Regions from separate parts of the Streptomyces sp. NPDC051677 genome, predicted to be linked through region 2. Evidence: riboswitches for the same ligand, from Rfam matches in the RefSeq annotation. Region 2 holds a riboswitch; each other region holds the start of a gene.
The links. Region 2 has a riboswitch for S-adenosylmethionine ahead of ACIBAF_RS00965 (aminotransferase class V-fold PLP-dependent enzyme). Riboswitches for the same ligand answer to the same signal wherever they lie in the genome.

Region 1 (6,099 bases), on a different contig from region 2:
GGCAGAGCGGGTCACCTTCGCCGGGTCGATGATGCCCTCGGCGATCATGTCGACGTACTCGCCGGTCGCGGCGTTCAGGCCGTGACCGACCTGGAGGTTGCGGACCTTCTCCACGACGACGCCACCCTCGAGACCACCGTTGACGGCGATCTGCTTGAGCGGGGCCTCCAGCGCGAGCTTCACGGCGTTGGCGCCGGTCGCCTCGTCACCCTCGAGGTCGAGCTTCTCGAAGACGCTGGACGCCTGGATGAGCGCCACGCCGCCACCGGCGACGATGCCCTCCTCGACGGCGGCCTTCGCGTTGCGGACGGCGTCCTCGATGCGGTGCTTGCGCTCCTTGAGCTCCACCTCGGTGGCGGCGCCGGCCTTGATGACCGCGACACCGCCGGCGAGCTTCGCCAGGCGCTCCTGCAGCTTCTCGCGGTCGTAGTCCGAGTCGCTGTTCTCGATCTCGGCGCGGATCTGGTTGACCCGGCCCGCGACCTGGTCCGACGAGCCGGAGCCGTCGACGATGGTCGTCTCGTCCTTCGTGATGACGACCTTGCGAGCCTTGCCCAGGAGGTCCAGGGAGGTGTTCTCGAGCTTGAGACCGACCTCCTCGGAGATGACCTCGCCACCGGTGAGGATGGCGATGTCGTTCAGCATCGCCTTGCGGCGGTCGCCGAAGCCCGGGGCCTTGACCGCGACGGACTTGAAGGTGCCGCGGATCTTGTTGACGACCAGGGTCGACAGGGCCTCGCCCTCGACGTCCTCGGCGATGATCAGCAGCGGCTTGCCCGACTGCATGACCTTCTCCAGGAGCGGGAGCAGGTCCTTGACGTTCGCGATCTTGGAGTTCGCGATCAGGATGTACGGGTCGTCGAGGACGGCCTCCATACGCTCCATGTCGGTGGCGAAGTACGCCGAGATGTAGCCCTTGTCGAAGCGCATGCCCTCGGTGAGCTCCAGCTCCAGACCGAAGGTCTGGGACTCCTCGACGGTGATGACGCCTTCCTTGCCGACCTTGTCCATCGCCTCGGCGATGAGCTCGCCGATCTGGGTGTCGGCGGCGGAGATGGAGGCCGTGGAAGCGATCTGCTCCTTGGTCTCGACATCCTTCGCCTGCTCCAGCAGGGCGCCGGAGACGGCCTCGACGGCCTTCTCGATGCCGCGCTTGAGGGCCATCGGGTTGGCGCCGGCGGCTACGTTGCGCAGGCCTTCCTTGACCAGGGCCTGGGCGAGAACGGTCGCCGTGGTCGTACCGTCACCGGCGACGTCGTCCGTCTTCTTGGCGACTTCCTTGACCAGCTCGGCGCCGATCTTCTCGTACGGGTCCTCGAGCTCGATCTCCTTGGCGATGGAGACACCATCGTTGGTGATCGTGGGGGCGCCCCACTTCTTCTCGAGGACGACGTTGCGGCCCTTGGGGCCGAGCGTCACCTTCACGGCGTCCGCGAGCTGGTTCATGCCGCGCTCGAGGCCGCGCCGTGCCTCCTCGTCGAACGCGATGATCTTGGCCATGTGAAGTGGTCCTCCCGGACTGGGGTGGATTGCTCCGGACCGCGCTGGCGCCCGCGACGGACGGCTCGCCGGCCTCGTGGTTCCTTGCCCCACCTGGCCTGCGGGCCTCACCGACCCGGTCCTCGTTGTCACTCTCACCTTCAGAGTGCTAACGCCAATGATTAGCACTCGGCATGCGAGAGTGCAAGGTGCGCCCGCGAAGCGGGCTCGTTGAGGGGTGGTGGTCGGGTGACGGGTGGGCGCAAGCTCCTTGGGGGGATCCGCAGGTGAACAACGGTCCCGGACGCGACCGCCGGACACGACCGAAGGGCTCGTACCCCCAGGAGGTACGAGCCCTTCGATGACGTACAGAAGAACGACGCTGTCAGTCGGCGCGTGCTTCAGCCGGTCGCGAGACGGACCATGTCCGCCTGCGGCCCCTTCTGGCCCTGCGAGATCTCGAAATCGACCCGCTGACCCTCTTCCAGGGTGCGGTAGCCGTCCATCTGAATCGCGCTGTAGTGGACGAAAACATCCGCACCACCGTCGACCGCGATGAAGCCGTACCCCTTCTCCGCGTTGAACCACTTGACGGTGCCCTGAGCCATGCCTAACTCCCCTATTACTGGCCCTTGCACAGATCCACACTTCGCGGATCCGGGTCAGACCTCACCCCCCAGTTGGTTGGGGGCGTGCGCCGGAACGCGTCGACCGCGGCTGAATGTATCTGTCCAACTGCCGTCTGCAACAGGTCACTCGGACGAGAATTCTGGACGCACGGGATCCGGAATGTGGCGAGAATTCGCCAGAATTCAGGGCAAGTCGGGCCCTGCAAAAGCCACAAAAGCCACGAATGAGACGCGCACTTTGGCTGCTTCTCATCGGGCACTGGGCAGAAATGAAAGGCTCCGGTTCCATTGATCGGGACCCGGTTCCCCAACTGTACCGCGCTCAACCACACTGAATTGCCCCCTCCGCTTCTATCGCGGAGAGGGCAATTCGGTGAACGCTCGGTAATCGCTGTTACCGACGGTTACTACCGGCGGGTACTGACCGGCGGTCAGCCACCGGCGACGGCCGGGATGATCGAGACGCCGGCGCCGTCGGGGGTCGCCGTCTCCAGCCCCTGCTCGAAGCGGACGTCGTCGTCGTTCACGTACACGTTGACGAAGCGCCGCAGCTTGCCCTGGTCGTCCAGAACCCGGGCGGCGATCCCGTTGTGGTTCTTCTCCAGGTCCGCGATGACCTCGCCGAGGGTCCCTCCTTCGGCGGTCACCTCGGCCTGCCCGCCCGTGTAGGTACGCAGGATGGTGGGGATGCGGACGTTGACGCTCACGATGTGACCTCCGGTCGGGTAATCGGCTTGAGGGGCGCGCAGACGACGATGGCGCTACACGAGACCAGCTTCGCGGAACGACTCCAGGTTGGGCCGGATGGTCGCGGTGAGCCCCGTCCCCGCCACCGCGTCCAGCGTCTTCAGACCATCACCCGTGTTCAGCACGACCGTGGTCAGCGTCGGATCCAGCAGCCCGTTCTCGATCAGCTTCCGCGTCACCCCGACGGTCACCCCGCCGGCGGTCTCCGCGAAGATCCCCTCGGTCCGCGCGAGCAGCCGGATCGCGTCGACGATCTGCTCGTCGTCGACGTCCTCCACCGCCCCGCCCGTCCGCCGGGCGATGTCGAGGACGTACGGGCCGTCCGCCGGGTTGCCGATCGCCAGCGACTTGGCGATGGTGTTCGGCTTCTGCGGCCGGACGACGTCGTGCCCCGCCTTGTACGCGACGGACACCGGGCTGCACCCCTCCGCCTGCGCACCGAAGATCTTGTACGGCTTGTCCTCGACGAGCCCGAGCTTGATCAGCTCCTGCAGACCCTTGTCGATCTTCGTGAGCTGCGAGCCGGAGGCGATCGGCACGACCAGCTGGTCCGGCAGCCGCCAGCCGAGCTGCTCGCAGATCTCGTACGCCAGCGTCTTCGAACCCTCGGCGTAGTACGGCCGCAGGTTGACGTTGACGAAGCCCCAGCCCTCGCCCGCCGGGTCGCCGATGAGCTCGGAGCAGAAGCGGTTGACGTCGTCGTAGTTGCCCTCGATGCCGACGAGCTCGCCGCCGTAGACCGCGGCCATGACGACCTTGCCCTGCTCCAGGTCGTGCGGGATGAACACGCAGGAGCGGAAGCCGGCGCGGGCGGCGGCCGCGCCGACGGCGCCGGCCAGGTTGCCCGTGGAGGAGCAGGACAGGGTCGTGAAGTCGAAGGCACGGGCGGCCTCGATGGCCTGCGCGACGACGCGGTCCTTGAAGGAGTGCGTCGGGTTGCCGGAGTCGTCCTTGACGAAGAGCTTGCCGGCGTCGACGCCCAGTTCGCGGGCGAGGTTGTCGGCCTTGACGAGCTTGGTCCAGCCCGGGTTGATGTTCGGCTTGTCCGCCACGTCGGCCGGGACGGGCAGCAGCGGCGCATAGCGCCAGATGTTCGCGGGGCCCGCTTCGATGCGCTTGCGGAGCTCCTCCGTGTCGTAGGAGGAGAAGTCGTACGCGATCTCGAGCGGGCCGAAACACTCTTCGCAGGCGAAGAGCGGGCCGAGGGGCACCCGGTGACCGCACTCGCGGCAGCTCAACGCGGTGGCCGGACCGAGGTCGACAGCGGAGGCAGTGGAGTCCGTGGTGCTTGCAACAGTCTGCGCAGCCATGTGAGGCGAGGCCCTTTCTCCTCATCTTCCTCACGACGCATCTCGTCGTGAGACGGATTTGGCACCTTCCCAAGCCGGGAGCCTCGCGCGACGATCAGCAGTGATCCATCAACGATGATCAATCAGCAGTGATCGGTTACGAGACCGGCTGGAGGGTTGCCGGGGCTTCATCGGGCCGTATCCCTCTGCCCCTCTGGATGAGCGGTATTCGGTTGTGGACGCCCAGGACCCCCGACATGCGATGGTCACCAGCGTTGTTCAAGACTGTAACCGAAGGCCAGGACAGTTGAGATAGTCGTCCGAACCGCGAGACAACCGTGAGGAGCCGCAGACTGTGCTGGAAGAAGTCGAGCGCTGGCTGGCCACTCGCTCCTGGTCCGTGGCCGATCGCCCGCTGCACCGGATCCTGGCCGCGAAGCGGGCCACGAACCAGTCGGTGTCGGTGGTCCTGCCCGCGCTGAACGAGGAGGAGACGGTCGGCGACATCGTCGCCGTCATCCGCCACGATCTCATGCACCAGGTTCCGCTCGTCGACGAGATCGTCGTCGTCGACTCGGGGTCGACCGACCGTACGGCGGAGGTCGCGGCGGCGGCGGGCGCGCGGGTCGTGCACCGCGACGCGATCCTGCCCCGCATCCCCGCCGTGCCCGGCAAGGGCGAGGTGCTGTGGCGCTCGCTGCTGGTCACCACCGGGGACATCGTCTGTTTCATCGACGCGGACCTCAGGGAGTTCTCCTCGGACTTCGTCTCGGGGATCGTCGGCCCGCTGCTCACCGACCCGGACGTGGACCTGGTCAAGGGCATGTACGACCGTCCGCTCGCCGGCGCGGCGGGCCAGGGCGGCCGGGTGACCGAGCTGATGGCCCGCCCGCTGCTGAACATGCACTGGCCGCAGCTGGCCGGGTTCGTGCAGCCGCTCGGCGGCGAGTACGCGGCCCGCCGCAGCCTGCTGGAGCAGCTGCCCTTCCCCGTCGGGTACGGCGTGGAGCTGGGCATGCTGGTCGACGCCCTGCACCTGGTCGGGCTCGACGCCCTCGCGCAGGTGGACGTCGGTGTGCGAAAGCACCGCCACCAGGACGGGCAGGCCCTGGGCCGGATGGCGGCGGCGATCTACCGCACCGCGCAGCTGCGGCTGGCCCGCGGGCACATGATCCGCCCGGCCCTCACCCAGTTCGAGCGGAGCGGGGACGGCTTCGAGCCGCGCACGTACTCCGTGGACACCGAGGAACGGCCGCCGATGGCGGAGATCGTCGAGTACGCGACCCGCAAGGTCGCGTAACCCTCCGGACGGGCCGTATACGTCCCTCGCACGGTGCGCGACCGTACGTTTGAGCGTTTGTCGACCGGGCTAGGTTGTGGCGTATGGCTTCCACGCACGACATGGCTGCTCGGGGTGCTGAGGTGCTGGTCGCGTCCAACCGCGGTCCGGTCTCCTACGAGGTACGCGAGGACGGCTCGCTGCACGCGAAACGCGGGGGCGGCGGGCTGGTCTCCGGCCTGTCGGCCATCGGCCCCGACGCGGGCGCCCTCTGGGTGTGCGCGGCGCTGTCCGACGGCGACCGGGAGGCGGTCTCGCGCGGGGTCGGCGAGGAGGGCGTGCGGATGCTGCCCATCCCGGCCGACGTGCACGCCGACGCGTACAACGGCATCGCCAACTCGGTGCTCTGGTTCATCCACCACCTCCTCTACCAGACCCCGCTGGAGCCGGTCTTCGACGCGGAGTTCCGCCGCCAGTGGGCGTCGTACGAGGCCTACAACCGGGCGTTCGCCCAGGCGCTGGCCGAGGAGGCGGCGGACGGGGCGGCCGTCCTCGTCCAGGACTACCACCTGTGCCTGGTCCCCGGGATGCTGCGCGAGCTGCGCCCCGACCTGCGCATCGGTCACTTCTCGCACACCCCGTGGGCGCCGGTCGACTACTTCGGCCTGCTGCCCGG
Region 2 (6,099 bases):
CTGGACCGCCCGCGCAACGCGCCGACCCGTACGGCGCTGGGCGTCGCCTGGGTCACGATGTACATGATCACGCTGGTCGGCGGTGGCAACGACCTGTGGGCCACCCACTTCCACCTGTCGATCAACTCGATCACCTGGTTCGTCCGGATCTTCTTCTTCGTCGGACCGGTCATCGCGTACATCCTCACCAAGCGGATCTGCCTCGGTCTGCAGCGTCGCGACCACGACAAGGTGCTGCACGGTCGCGAGACCGGCACCATCAAGCGGCTGCCGCACGGTGAGTTCATCGAGATCCACGAGCCGCTCAGCCAGGAGCAGCTGCACACCCTCACCGCGCACGAGCAGTACGCGCCGGCCGCGATCGGCGCGACCGTCGACGAGAACGGCGTCGAGCGCAAGGTGAAGGGCTCGGAGAAGCTCCGCGCCAAGATCAGCAACGCGTACTTCGGCGAGGACCAGCAGATCCCGAAGCCGACTGTCGAGGAGTACAAGGAGATCACGAGCGGCCACGGCCACCACTGATCCCAGGCGTCGCCACGCCACCTGCAAAGGGCCCCGTCCGGTCTTCGGACGGGGCCCTTTGCCGCGCCCACGGGCTGGATAGGGTGGGGTTCACATGGGTCCGGACGACCCACGCGACGCACGACGACACACAGGAGCGGCTATGAGCGCTGTGACCCCCGCTGGAGGCGACACCGCGGCGGGCCGTTCCTGGCCCGAGGTGCTGAACGGCCTGCTGTACGGCCAGGACCAGGGCGCCGACGCCACGTTCTGGGCGCTGGACCGGATCATGCGCGGTGAGGCGACCGACGCGCAGATCGCCGGGTTCGTGGTGGCGCTGCGGGCCAAGGGCGAGACCGTCGAGGAGATCAACGGGCTCGTGCGGGCGATGTACGAGCACGCCAACCTGATCGAGGTCCCGGGCCGGACCGTCGACATCGTCGGCACGGGCGGCGACGGCGCGAAGACGGTCAACATCTCCACGATGTCGGCGATCGTCGTGGCCGGCGCGGGCGCCACGGTGGTCAAGCACGGCAACCGGGCCGCGTCCTCCGCGTCCGGCGCCTCGGACGTCCTGGAGAAGCTCGGCGTCAATCTGGAGCTGACCCCGGCGCGGGTGGCGCAGGTGGCCCAGGAGGCCGGCATCACCTTCTGCTTCGCGATCAAGTTCCATCCGGCGCTGCGTCATGTGGGCGCGGCCCGCGGCCAGTTGGGCATCCGCACGGTGTTCAACGTGCTCGGCCCGCTGACCAACCCCGCGCAGGTGCGCAGCCAGGCGGTCGGGGTGGCGGACCCGCGCATGGCGCCGGTCGTCGCGGGCGTCTTCGCCGAGCGCGGCAACTCCTCGCTGGTCTTCCGGGGCGACGACGGCCTGGACGAGCTGACCACGACGGCCACGTCCCATGTGTGGGTCGTACGCGACGGCAAGGTCTCCGAGGAGACCTTCGACCCGCGGGACGTCGGCCTCGACCTGGTCCCGGTGGAGGCGCTGCGGGGCGGGGACCCCTCGTACAACGCGGAGGTGGCCCGCCGCCTCCTGGAGGGTGAGAGGGGCCCGGTGCGGGACGCCGTGCTGCTGAACTCGGCGGCGGCGCTGGTCGCCCTCGACCCGGGCGCCGGGCCGCTGGCCGAGCAGATCCGGGCCGGCATGGACCGGGCGGCCGAGTCGATCGACTCCGGTGCCGCCAAGCGGTCCCTGGAGCGCTGGGTGGCCGCCAGCAACGCGTAGCCGTCGGTGACGCGGTCCCGCGATCCGGACACGGGTTGCGGGACCGCGATCACGTCACGTACGTTCTTGTACCAGGTCATGAGTGACAGTCATGAGGCCCCGGCCGACTGTCCGGCAACCCTCCTTCCGTGGCGGGGTGCCCCGGGTGAAGACCAGGCCGTAGGCAATGAGGTCTACGGCAAGCGCGGGCCCCTCACGCTCCTTCGAGCGAGCACAGCCCAGGGGTCCTGGGTCGTACGAGGGAGTCTTCCGTGAGCAAGCGAATGCGATAGGGCGTAGAGCCCCGCCTCCGCATCCCCCTTTCACCTTCCTCCGTGCTTGAGCCGTACCCGCTCGCACGGCGGTTCCCCCTTGCCTCTCACGGGAGTTCGCCATGTCCGTCTCCACCGCTGCCGCCGCCCAGACCCTTCGCACCGGCCTTCCGGGCGCTCTGCCCGTTCTCGGCCGGGATGTCACCGTCCCGCTCGTCACCGGCGGCGAGGTCGCCTACGCGGCGCTCGACTACGCGGCCAGCGCCCCGGCCCTCCAGCGCGTCTGGGACGACGTGGCGGCCTACGCCCCGTACTACGGCAGCGTCCACCGCGGCGCCGGCTACCTCTCCCAGCTCTCCACGGACCTCTTCGAGAACGCCCGCAGGACGGTCGCCGAGTTCCTCGACTGCCGCGCCGACGACCAGCTGATCTTCACCCGGTCCACGACGGACTCCCTCAACCTGCTGGCGCGGGCGCTCCCGGCCGACTGCCAGGTCTTCGTCTTCGAGACCGAGCACCACGCCTCGCTGCTGCCCTGGCAGGACGACCGCGTCACTTACCTCGACGCCCCGCGCACCCCGCGCCAGGCCGTCGAGACCCTGGAGCGCGCCCTCGCCGACCGGACGGTGTCCCATGAAGGGGAGCACGGCCCGGCCCTGGTGTGCGTCACCGGCGCCTCGAACGTCACCGGCGAGCTGTGGCCCGTCCGTGAGCTCGCGGCGGCGGCCCACGCCCACGGCGCCCGCATCGTCCTGGACGCCGCCCAGCTGGCCCCGCACCACCCGGTGTCGGTGCGGGACCTCGACGTCGACTGGGTCGCCTTCTCCGGCCACAAGCTGTACGCGCCCTTCGGCTCCGGCGTCCTGGCCGGCCGCGCCGACTGGCTTCTCGCGGCCGACCCGTACCTCGCGGGCGGCGGCGCCAGCCGCAAGGTCGCCCGGCGCGAGGACGGGGGAGTGGACGTGCAGTGGCACGAGAGCGCCGCCCGTCACGAGGCCGGTTCCCCGAACGTGATCGGCGCCTACTCCATCGCCTCGGCCTGCAAGGCGCTGACGGAGGCGGGCTTCGACACGCTGGTGGCCCGCGAGCAGTACCTGATCGAGAAGGTGCGGACGGGGCTGGCCGAGCTGCCGGAGGTCCGGATCCTCTCCCTCTTCGGCGACGACGCCCCGCGGGTCGGCGTGATCTCCTTCGTCGTCGAGGGCTGGAACAGCTCCCACTTCGCCGCCGCCCTCTCCGCCGAGTACGGCATCGGCGTCCGCGACGGCCTCTTCTGCGCCCACCCGCTGCTGCGCACCCTGCTCGGCAGCGACCCGCAGAGCCAGGGCGAGTGCGGCGCCCCCGAGGCGGCCCCCGGCGAGAAGTCCCTCAACGCGATCCGGGTGAGCTTCGGCGCCGGCACCCCCGACGAGCACGTGGAGCGGTTCGTCAACGCGGTGCGGGAACTGGTGGCCGACGGCGCGCGCTGGCAGTACCGCACGGAAGACGGCCGCTGCGTCCCGGCGGTCTGAGCGCTCGCTCCGCCGGAGGCGGTGCGCTGACGACCAGGCCCTGGGAGTCCAGGCCCTAGGTCGTGTCCGCAAAGTCCCGCCTGGCTCGCGACGCCCGGCACGCCCGCTCGCCGCGTTGTCGGGATCGCCCACGTACACCCGGTACGAGGGCGACCCTCCGCCTTGCGATCGCACGCACCGGACGCCGCGAGCCCTGCCCTCCGGGCAGCCGGCGCTACTTTGCGGACACGACCTAGGAGTCCAGGCCGATCGCGAACGCCGCCTCCAGGTCGTGCTGCGAGTAGGTGCGGAAGGCGACGTGCGTGTCCGTCGCCTCCACCCCGGGGATCTTGCTGATGCTGCCCGGGATGACGTCCGCCAGGTCCTCGTGCTGCTTCACCCGCACCATGGCGATCAGGTCGTAGGTCCCGGTGACGGAGAAGACCTCGCTCACGGAATCCAGCGAGGCGATCCGCTCGGCGATCTCGGGGATCCGGTCCACGCTGGTCTTGATGAGGACGATCGCGGTGATCACGGCTGGTTCTCTCCCTCGGGGGGCCGGAGCTGGGCGGGCTTCACTCTATGACGTGAGGGGTGGCTCACCAAAGGGAGAGGCGCCCCCGCCCGGCCGCCGCCGGCGGGCCGGATCCGTCAGCGGGCCGGATCCGTCAGCGGGCCAGATCCGTCAGCGATCCGCGCAGCGTCTCGCGCAGTCGCCGCATAGCCGCCCTGGTGGACTACACCACCGACGAGCAGAAGCGGCGCTGGCTGCCGGGGTTCGTCACGGGCGAGCTGATGACGGCCATCGCGATCACGGAGCCGGAGGCCGGCTCCGACGTGGCCGGCATCCGGACGGCGGCCGAACTGTCCGAGGACGGCACGCACTACGTGCTCAACGGCAGCAAGGCCTATGTGTCCGGGGGCGCCCAGGCCGATCTGGTGCTCGTCGCCTGCCGCACCGCGGCCGACGGGACCGACCGGCGCGGCGGCATGTCCCTGCTCGCCGTGGACACCCGCGCCCCGGGCGTGACGGTCGACTCGGAGCCGGCCACGCTCGGCCTGCGCTCGTCCGACATCGTCGGGATGACCTTCACGGACGTGCGCGTCCCCCTCGGCGACGTGGTGGGCGGGCCGGGCGACGCCTTCGCCTGTCTGGCCGGCATCTTCCCGCAGGAGCGGCTGGGCATCGCCGTCGGCGCGTACGCCCACGCCGCCGCGGCCGTCCGGCTCGCCACCGCCTTCGTCCGCGAGCGCACCGCCTTCGGCAAGCCCGTCGCCGCCTTCCAGAACACCAAGTTCGTGCTCGCCGACTGCAAGGTCACGGTGAACGCGCTGCAGGCGGTCGTCGACCAGGCCCTGGAGGCGTTCGACGCCGGGGAGCTGACCGCGGAGGAGGCGGCCGCGACCAAGCTGTACTGCACGGAGGCGGCGACCGGGGTGCTCGACAAGTGCCTTCAGCTGCACGGCGGTCTCGGCTTCACCATGGACCACCCGATCACCCGGCTGTACGCCGACAACAGGGCCGGCCGGATCTTCGGCGGGACCAGCGAGATCATGCGCACCATCGTCGCCAAGTCGATGGGGCTCTGACCCCGCTCGGAGGCATCCGCAGACGCGCGAGACGTAAGCGTCGGACGTGAAAGACGTAAGAGGGGAGCGGCGACGCTCCCCTCTTCGCGTGCCCCCTCTTCGCGTGCCCCCTCTTCGCATGTCCCCTCTTCGGGTGTCCGCGTCTCATCCCGCGCCGGAGTCGGGCGCCACCCGGGTGGTCCTGCGGCCGAACCGGGCCCAGGCGTAGACGAGCCCCAGGCCGAAGCCCACCAGGTGCGCCAGGTACGCCACCCCGGGCCCCTGGGCGGCCTGCCCCGCCGCCACCCACTGCAGGGCCGCCCAGAACGGCAGCACGACCCACGCCGGGAAGCGCAACGGCAGGAAGAACAGGAACGGCAGGAGACTGGTCACCCGCGCCCGGGGAAACAGATACAGAAACGCGCCGAGGACCGCGGAGATCGCCCCCGAAGCGCCGACCAGGGACTGCGACGACTCGGCGTTGGCGGCGGCGTAGCCCAGCAGGGCCAGGTAGCCGCAGCCGAGGTAGAAGAGCGTGAACTCGACGCGGCCCATCCGGTCCTCGGTCATCGCCCCGAAGACGTAGAGGAAGAGCATGTTGCCCAGCAGGTGCACCCAGCTGCCGTGGACGAAGAGCGCCGTGGCCGGAGTCAGGGCGCCGGGCGCCGAGCCCTCGAAGAGCTCGGCGGGCACGACGCCCCAGCGCCGGAAGTAGGACCGCTGCGCCGCCAGTAGCTCGTCACCGGATCCGTACGCCGGATCGAGCCCCGACGCCGGCCCGATCACGAAGATCAGACAGCACAGGGCGATCACTCCGTAGGTCACCGGCGCCGAGGGTCTGCGGAGGGCTCTGCGGACGGTCCCGCTCCAGTCACTGATCACGAACACAGAGCATGTCGTAACGGGACGCATCGGCACGGACCGCCTCGCCGCCGGGGCCCGTCGGGCGGGTCGGGTCGAAGGGGCGAGACGGCGCCTCATCGGCGCAGGTGAGCGGGGTATGGTGCGTCCGGCTGCGCGGCGGAGGACGGAGTCGGCCGGTGCGGGAGGGTGTGCCGCA
Region 3 (6,099 bases), on a different contig from region 2:
ACCGGGCGGGCCGGTCCCAGTGCCGCTTCGGCGGGGTCGTCGACAAGGCTCTGGCTCATGCGAGGGCCGCCTTTCTGTCCGAGGCCATCACGATCCGGGGGTCGAGGAGTGGATAGACCAGGTCGATGACCAGGTTCGTCGTCACGAAGATCAGTGCCCCGAACACCACCACCCCCTGGACCAGCGGGATGTCCTGGGCCGTGACCGCCGCCGCGGTGACGCGGCCGAGGCCGTCGCGGGAGAACACCGTCTCGACGACGACCGAACCGGCGATCAGCTGCCCCACCAGCAGGCCGACGACCGTCAGCGCCGGCAGGGACGCGTTGCGCAGCGCGTGCCGCAGATGGACCCGCCACCGGCCGGCGCCCTTGGCCCGGGCGGTCTCCACATACGCCTGGTCCAGTGCGGTGAGCAGGCTCTTGGCCAGCACCTGCGCGATCTGCGCACCGGTCGGCACCGCCAGCGTCAGGGCCGGCAGCACCAGCCCCTTCAGGCCGTCGTTGCCGAACGCGGGGAACCAGTGCAGCCGGAAAGAGAACGCCTCGACGAGCAGCAGCCCCACCCAGAACGTCGGGACGGACACCCCCAGGGGCGGCAGCGACAGCAGCAGCTGACGCAGCCAGCGCTGCGCGGTGTAGGTCGCCAGCACCGCCAGACCGCCGCCGAGCACGACCGCCAACAGCAGTGCGGCACCGGTCAGTTGGAGGGTCTGCGGCAGTGCGTCGGCCAGTGTGGAGGTCACCGGTCGGCCCGTGGAGACCGCGTCGCCGAAGTCCCCACCCACCGCCCGGCCCAGGTAGTCGGCGTACTGCACGAGCACGGGTTTGTCGAAGCCGTACTCGTGCCGCAGCGCGGCGAGCCGGGCAGGATCGACCTGACCCGAGTCCATCCCGGCGCCGGCCATCGCGGTGACCGGGTCCCCGGGCAGCCAGTTCAGTACCAGGAACGACACCGTGTACGCCGCCCACAGCACCCCGACCGCCTGCGCCAGTCGCTTGATCACATAGCGGCGCATGCACTAGCCGATCCAGGTGTCGTGCAACTGGATGCGGCTGCCCGAGTCGAAGGCGAGGTCGTGCACCTTCTTCGTCACGGCCAGCTGGGTCTGGAGCTCCACCACCGGCACGTTGTAGGCGTTCTGCACGATCAGCTTCTGCGCCTCGTCCACCAGCTGCCTGCGCTTCGCCGGGTCCGTGGTCGCGGCCTGCCCGGACAGCGCGGTGTCGAGGGAACTGGCGGGCAGACGGTAGAAGTTGGCCAGCTGCGTGGAGAAGGAGCTGCGCAGGATGTCCGGGTCCGAGCGGGTCACGTTGCCCCACACCAGGTCGAAGTCACCGCCCTGGAGCGTGGTGGCGAACTGGCTGACCTGGCCCTGCTTGAGCGCCACGTCGATCCCGACGGTTTTCAGCTGCTGCTGGACGAGCTCCAGTGCCGGCTGGTTGGTGGCGGCGTTGGGGAACCAGCTGATGGTCAGGCTCAGCTTCTTGCCGTCCCTGGCGCGGATTCCGTCGCTGCCCGCCTTCCAGCCGGCCGCGTCCAGCAGGGCCTTCGCCTTGGCCGCGTCGAAGGCGAGGCCGGAGGAGAGGTCGGTGTAGTCGGGTGTGGTGTGCGCCAGGATGCTGGTCGCCGGCTGGGTGCCGGTCGGGAACACGGTGTCGGCGATCTGCTTGCGGTCGACGGCGGCGAGGATCGCCTGGCGCACCTTCACGTCCTTCAGGAGGGGCCGCGAGTTGTTGATCCCCAGCCCGAACACCACGCCCGGGTTGGCTCGGCGCAGGAGGGTGACCTGGCCACCCTTGAGCGCCGCCTCGTTGGCCTTGCCGACGCTGCTGATCGCGTCCACCTGCCCGGACTGGAGACTGCCGGCCCGCACCCCCGCCTCCGGCACGACCTTGAACACCAGCTTGTCCAGATAGGCCTCACCCTTCTTGGACCACAGCGAGGATCCCCAGTCATAGCCGGTGCGCTTGGTCAGGGTGATCGACTGGTTCTGCACGTACTGCTTCAGCACGAACGGCCCGGACCCGATCACGCCCTCGCTGCACTTCTGTTGCGGGGTCTTCTGCATGCTTGCCGACGACTCGATGCCCAGTAAGTGGGTCGAAGTCGCCTGAAGGAACTGCGCGTTGGGCTGCTTGAAGGTCACTTTGACGGTGAGTGGGTCCACCACGGCGGTGCTCTTGACCCCGCTGAGGTACCCCTGAGCGAGAGTCCCGAGGGCGCCGAGCTTCGGCACCGCGTCGAAGTTGTCCTTGACCACCTGCGCGGTCAGCTTGGAGCCGTCGCTGAAGGTGACACCCGAGCGCAGATGGAACGTGAACTCCGTCGCGTCGGAGTTGACGTCCCAGCTCTTGGCCAGCCACGGCACGATCTTGCCGGTCTCGGGGTCCTGGTCGGTCAGGGAGTCCGCGGTCTGGCGCACCGAGTAGATGCTCTCGTTGCTGCCGACCTGCTGCGGATCCACGCAGCCGGCGTCCGAACCCACCGCGAAGGTCAGGGTGCCGCCGGACTTGGGCTGACCGGCGCCGCTGCCGAAATCACCACCGCCGGAGCCGCAGGCGGTCAGCAGAACACTGGTGGTCACAAGGGCGGTCAGCGCCGCCCACCGGGAGGTTCTGACATCGGGAAGTGTAGTCACGGAGGGCTTCTCCTACTCGTTCACCAGGCACGGGTGCGGTGCAGGGCACGGCCGTGCGTGGGCGTGCGGCCCCCGGCCGGCGCGACGCCGGTGCCGGGGGAGCGTTGTGAAGACGGGATCAGAGGAAAAAGGGGGGATCAAAGAGAGACGGAGATCAGGCGCAGGCGGGTGCGGCGACGACAGGCGCCGTACGGCGACCAGCGGAGGGAAGGCCCGTCAGGCCTGACAGAGACAGCTGGTCGAGCGCTGGAGGTCGATGTGGCGCCGACGCGAGAGCCGGGAGAACACGGTGGCGCCGGCGAAGCGGGCGCTGAGGTCACCACCGTGCCGCATATCGGTCCTCCACATATCCGGCCCCGGTCACGGGGCTACGCGCTTGCGGAGATCGTCGGTGATCCCGCCGGGCTTTCACCTGGAGCACCCCACCGCGCGGGAGGGTTGCCGGTCAGCGAGCCAGGGCTTGACGCTGACACTCAATGCCGTTCGTGATCGTACGGAGTGGTCTTGTCGTACGTCAATGGCGCAAAACGACGCCGTGTAAGGGGAGTCGGGGCGAGAGTGCGTCCAGCTCAGGAGCCGCCGCGCTCGCGGGGAATCTTCTGGCCGGCCTCGATCGCCACCGGCAGCCGGTTCTCGGCCGGGGGCAGCGGGCAGGTGGCCAGGTCAGTGTAGGCGCACGGCAGGTTGCCGGCGCGGTTGAAGTCCAGGACGACCGTGCCGTCGGCGGCGGGCGGATCGACGGCCAGGGCCCGGTTGGCGGCGTAGGTGGTGACCCCGGAGGTCGCGTCGGTGAACAGCACCATCAGCCGACCCGCACCATGGCCGGGAAATGCGGTCAGCGACAGCGGGTGCCCGTCGAGCTCGAACTCGACCCTGCCCGGAGCGTCGTAGACATGCTCAAGGCCCTCGACCGCGGCGCCCACGGTGGTCGGTCGTGGCGTGTCGAAGGGGATGTAGCGGCCCCTCACGGCCCAGCGCGGGTCGGGGGCGTAGGAGGGCGTTCCGGTGAAGGCCGTGCGCAGCGGCGCGCCCGGGTGCCGGGGGCGCACGATGTCCTGGCCGCCGCGCTTGGCGACCTCGATGACGGCGTCTCCCCAGACGGCGTCGACGCCGCCGCGCTCGGGCAGCACGCCGAAGCGGTGCTCGCCGCGCACCGGCGTCCCGTCGACGACCAACTCCTCGCCCTCGTCGAGGTCTACGACGATGCCTTCGGGGCCGGTGCGCCACGCGCCGGGCGCGTCCGGGAAGCGCTGGGGTCGGTCGTCGAGCCAGTGCAGGCCGGTGATCGCCAGGAACCCGTGCGGGGCGGCGAGCCGGGCCTCCTGGGCGCGGTACCACTCCAGCCAGGTCTCGGCGAAGGCGTGGAGGTCCGTGGTGGTGGCCTCGGTTGTCATGGGGAATCTCCTTTGTGCCGGGGTGCCTTCGGTCAGGGGATGCTTCTTGTCAGTCATGTGTACAAGCGCCGGCTCGGGGGCTCAGCCCGCCTGTCGTCGGTCCGGTGCGGACCGGTGGGTGAGGGGTGCGCGCAGGCCGAGGTTCTCGCGCAGGGTGATGCCGGTGTATTCGGTGCGGTAGATGCCGCGTTCCTGCAGTTCCGGGACGAGCAGGTCGACGATGTCGTCGAGGCCGTCGGGGATGAGGTACGGCGTGACGTTGAAGCCGTCGATCGCGCCGTGCCGCACGAAATGGGCGAACTTGTCGGCCAGGCCGGACGGGGTGCCGACGTGCCCGCGCTGCGGGCCGAGCGCGATGACGGTCTCGCGCAGCGACCAGCGGTGCGCCTCCGCCTTCGCCCGCCATTCGGCCACGATGCCGCGCGGGTCGGCGGTGCGTCGGGCACCGAAGGAGCCGTCGTTCTCCGTGACGACCGGGTTCTCCTTGGGCAGGGGCCCGTCGGCGTCGCGGTCGGACAGGTCGATGCCCCACAGCTGTCCGGCGATCCCCAGCGCCGTGGCGGGCGTGACCTGCTGGAGCCGGATCCAGCGCTTCTTCTCCTGGGCCTCCTCCTCGGTGGCGCCGATGATGATCTCGGTGCCCGGCAGGATCCGCAGGTCGTCGTCGGGCCGCCCGACCGCCCGCAGCCGGCGCCGGATGTCCTGGGCGAAGGCAAGGGCGTCGTCGAAGTCGTTGCCGTGCGCGGAGAAGATGACGTCGGCGTTGCGGGCGGCGAAGTCGCGTCCCTCACCGGAGTCACCGGCCTGGAAGATCACGGGGTGCCCCTGGGCGCTGGGCGGCAGGGCTGGAGCGAGGTCGACGTCGAACTGCGGTCCCTTGTGGCGCACTTGGTGTACGGCACCGGGTGCCGACCAGGTGGGCGCGGCGACGGAGTCGGCGACTGCGCCGTCCTCCCAGCCGTCCCACAGGGCGCGGGCCACGGTGAGGAACTCCTCGGCACGCCGGTATCGGTCGGCGTGGTCGAGGTAGCCGCCGCGCCGGAAGTTCGCGCCGGTCCAGGCGTTGTCCGTGGTCACCACGTTCCAGCCGGCGCGGCCCTCGGAGAGCAGATCCAGGCCGGAGAGGCGGCGGGCCAGATCGGCGGGTTCGTTGAAGGTGGAGTTGGAGGTGGAGACGAGGCCGATGCGGCGGGTGACCGCGGCCAGCGCCGCGAGCTGCGTGATGGCGTCCGGCCGTCCGGCCACGTCGAGGTCGTGGATCCTGCCGTCGACCTCGCGCAGCCGCAGCCCCTCGCCGAGGAAGAACGCGTCGAACAGACCGCGCTCGGAGGTCTGGGCGACCCGGCGGAAGGAGGCGGGGTCGATCTGGGAGCCGCTGTCGGGGGCGGACCAGATGGTCCAGTGGTTGACGCCCTGGAAGAACACCCCGAAGTGGAGCTGGGCGTCGGGCCGGGGGACGTCGAGGGGATCGGTGCGGGTCATCGGGCATCCTCCTGGGCGGCCACGGCAGCGATGGCGAAGCGATTGGCGGGGCGCTCCAGACCCAGGGTCGAGCGCAGGGACGTGCCGGGCAGGGGGCGGGTGACGAGACGCCGCTCGGACAGGGCCGGCAGCACGAGGCGGGAGAGGACGGGCAGGTCCTCGTCCAGCACCAGCGGGTGCAACCGTACGCCGTCGACGTGACGGCTCAACTCGGCCAGCAGCGCGGCGAGTTGCTCCGCCGAGCCGAGGTGCCGCAGCCACCCCCGGTCGCTCCACGCCGTGTGCCGTTCCAGGTCGGCGACGCGGTTGGCGGCCGTGGCTTCCGGGGTGTCCAGCGCCACCTCGACCTCGGCGAAGACGCGGGGCGTGCCGACTCCGGCAGCGGCTGCGGCGACCGACGCGAGGTCGCGCCCCTCGACGAGAGCGACGTCGAGCTGTGCGGCGGGAACCCGGTCCGGCCGACCCAGGACGACGAGCTGTCCCTGGGGCGGGCGCGGCACGATCGCCGGACCCTTGACGGCGTACGTCTCGCCCGTGAAGTCGGTGTAGTGCAGCCGCTCGCGGTCGAGGTAGCGGCTGGTGGCC

Region 1: another riboswitch for S-adenosylmethionine. It lies ahead of thrC (threonine synthase); the one in region 2 lies ahead of ACIBAF_RS00965 (aminotransferase class V-fold PLP-dependent enzyme).
Region 3: another riboswitch for S-adenosylmethionine. It lies ahead of ACIBAF_RS17085 (putative leader peptide); the one in region 2 lies ahead of ACIBAF_RS00965 (aminotransferase class V-fold PLP-dependent enzyme).

Annotation. Positions count from the first base shown of each region.
Region 1 covers NZ_JBITCT010000083.1:17,636-23,734, reverse strand. Annotated here, with positions in the region: gene groL (chaperonin GroEL) at 1-1,500, opposite strand, end outside; gene ACIBAF_RS46320 (cold-shock protein) at 1,881-2,087, opposite strand; gene ACIBAF_RS46315 (MoaD/ThiS family protein) at 2,540-2,815, opposite strand; gene thrC (threonine synthase) at 2,870-4,165, opposite strand; SAM riboswitch class I at 4,184-4,369, opposite strand; gene ACIBAF_RS46305 (glucosyl-3-phosphoglycerate synthase) at 4,500-5,444, shown strand; gene ACIBAF_RS46300 (trehalose-6-phosphate synthase) at 5,528-6,099, shown strand, end outside.
Region 2 covers NZ_JBITCT010000001.1:206,118-212,216, reverse strand. Annotated here, with positions in the region: gene ACIBAF_RS00975 (cytochrome bc complex cytochrome b subunit) at 1-522, shown strand, start outside; gene trpD (anthranilate phosphoribosyltransferase) at 665-1,729, shown strand; SAM riboswitch class IV at 1,804-1,920, shown strand; gene ACIBAF_RS00965 (aminotransferase class V-fold PLP-dependent enzyme) at 2,103-3,491, shown strand; gene ACIBAF_RS00960 (Lrp/AsnC family transcriptional regulator) at 3,724-4,005, opposite strand; gene ACIBAF_RS00955 (acyl-CoA dehydrogenase family protein) at 4,203-5,060, shown strand; gene ACIBAF_RS00950 (rhomboid family intramembrane serine protease) at 5,205-5,951, opposite strand.
Region 3 covers NZ_JBITCT010000012.1:228,527-234,625, forward strand. Annotated here, with positions in the region: gene ACIBAF_RS17070 (ABC transporter permease) at 1-59, opposite strand, end outside; gene ACIBAF_RS17075 (ABC transporter permease) at 56-1,015, opposite strand; gene ACIBAF_RS17080 (ABC transporter substrate-binding protein) at 1,019-2,638, opposite strand; gene ACIBAF_RS17085 (putative leader peptide) at 2,855-2,971, opposite strand; SAM riboswitch class IV at 3,006-3,119, opposite strand; gene ACIBAF_RS17090 (DUF1684 domain-containing protein) at 3,208-4,032, opposite strand; gene ACIBAF_RS17095 (NtaA/DmoA family FMN-dependent monooxygenase) at 4,114-5,514, opposite strand; gene ACIBAF_RS17100 (LLM class flavin-dependent oxidoreductase) at 5,511-6,099, opposite strand, start outside.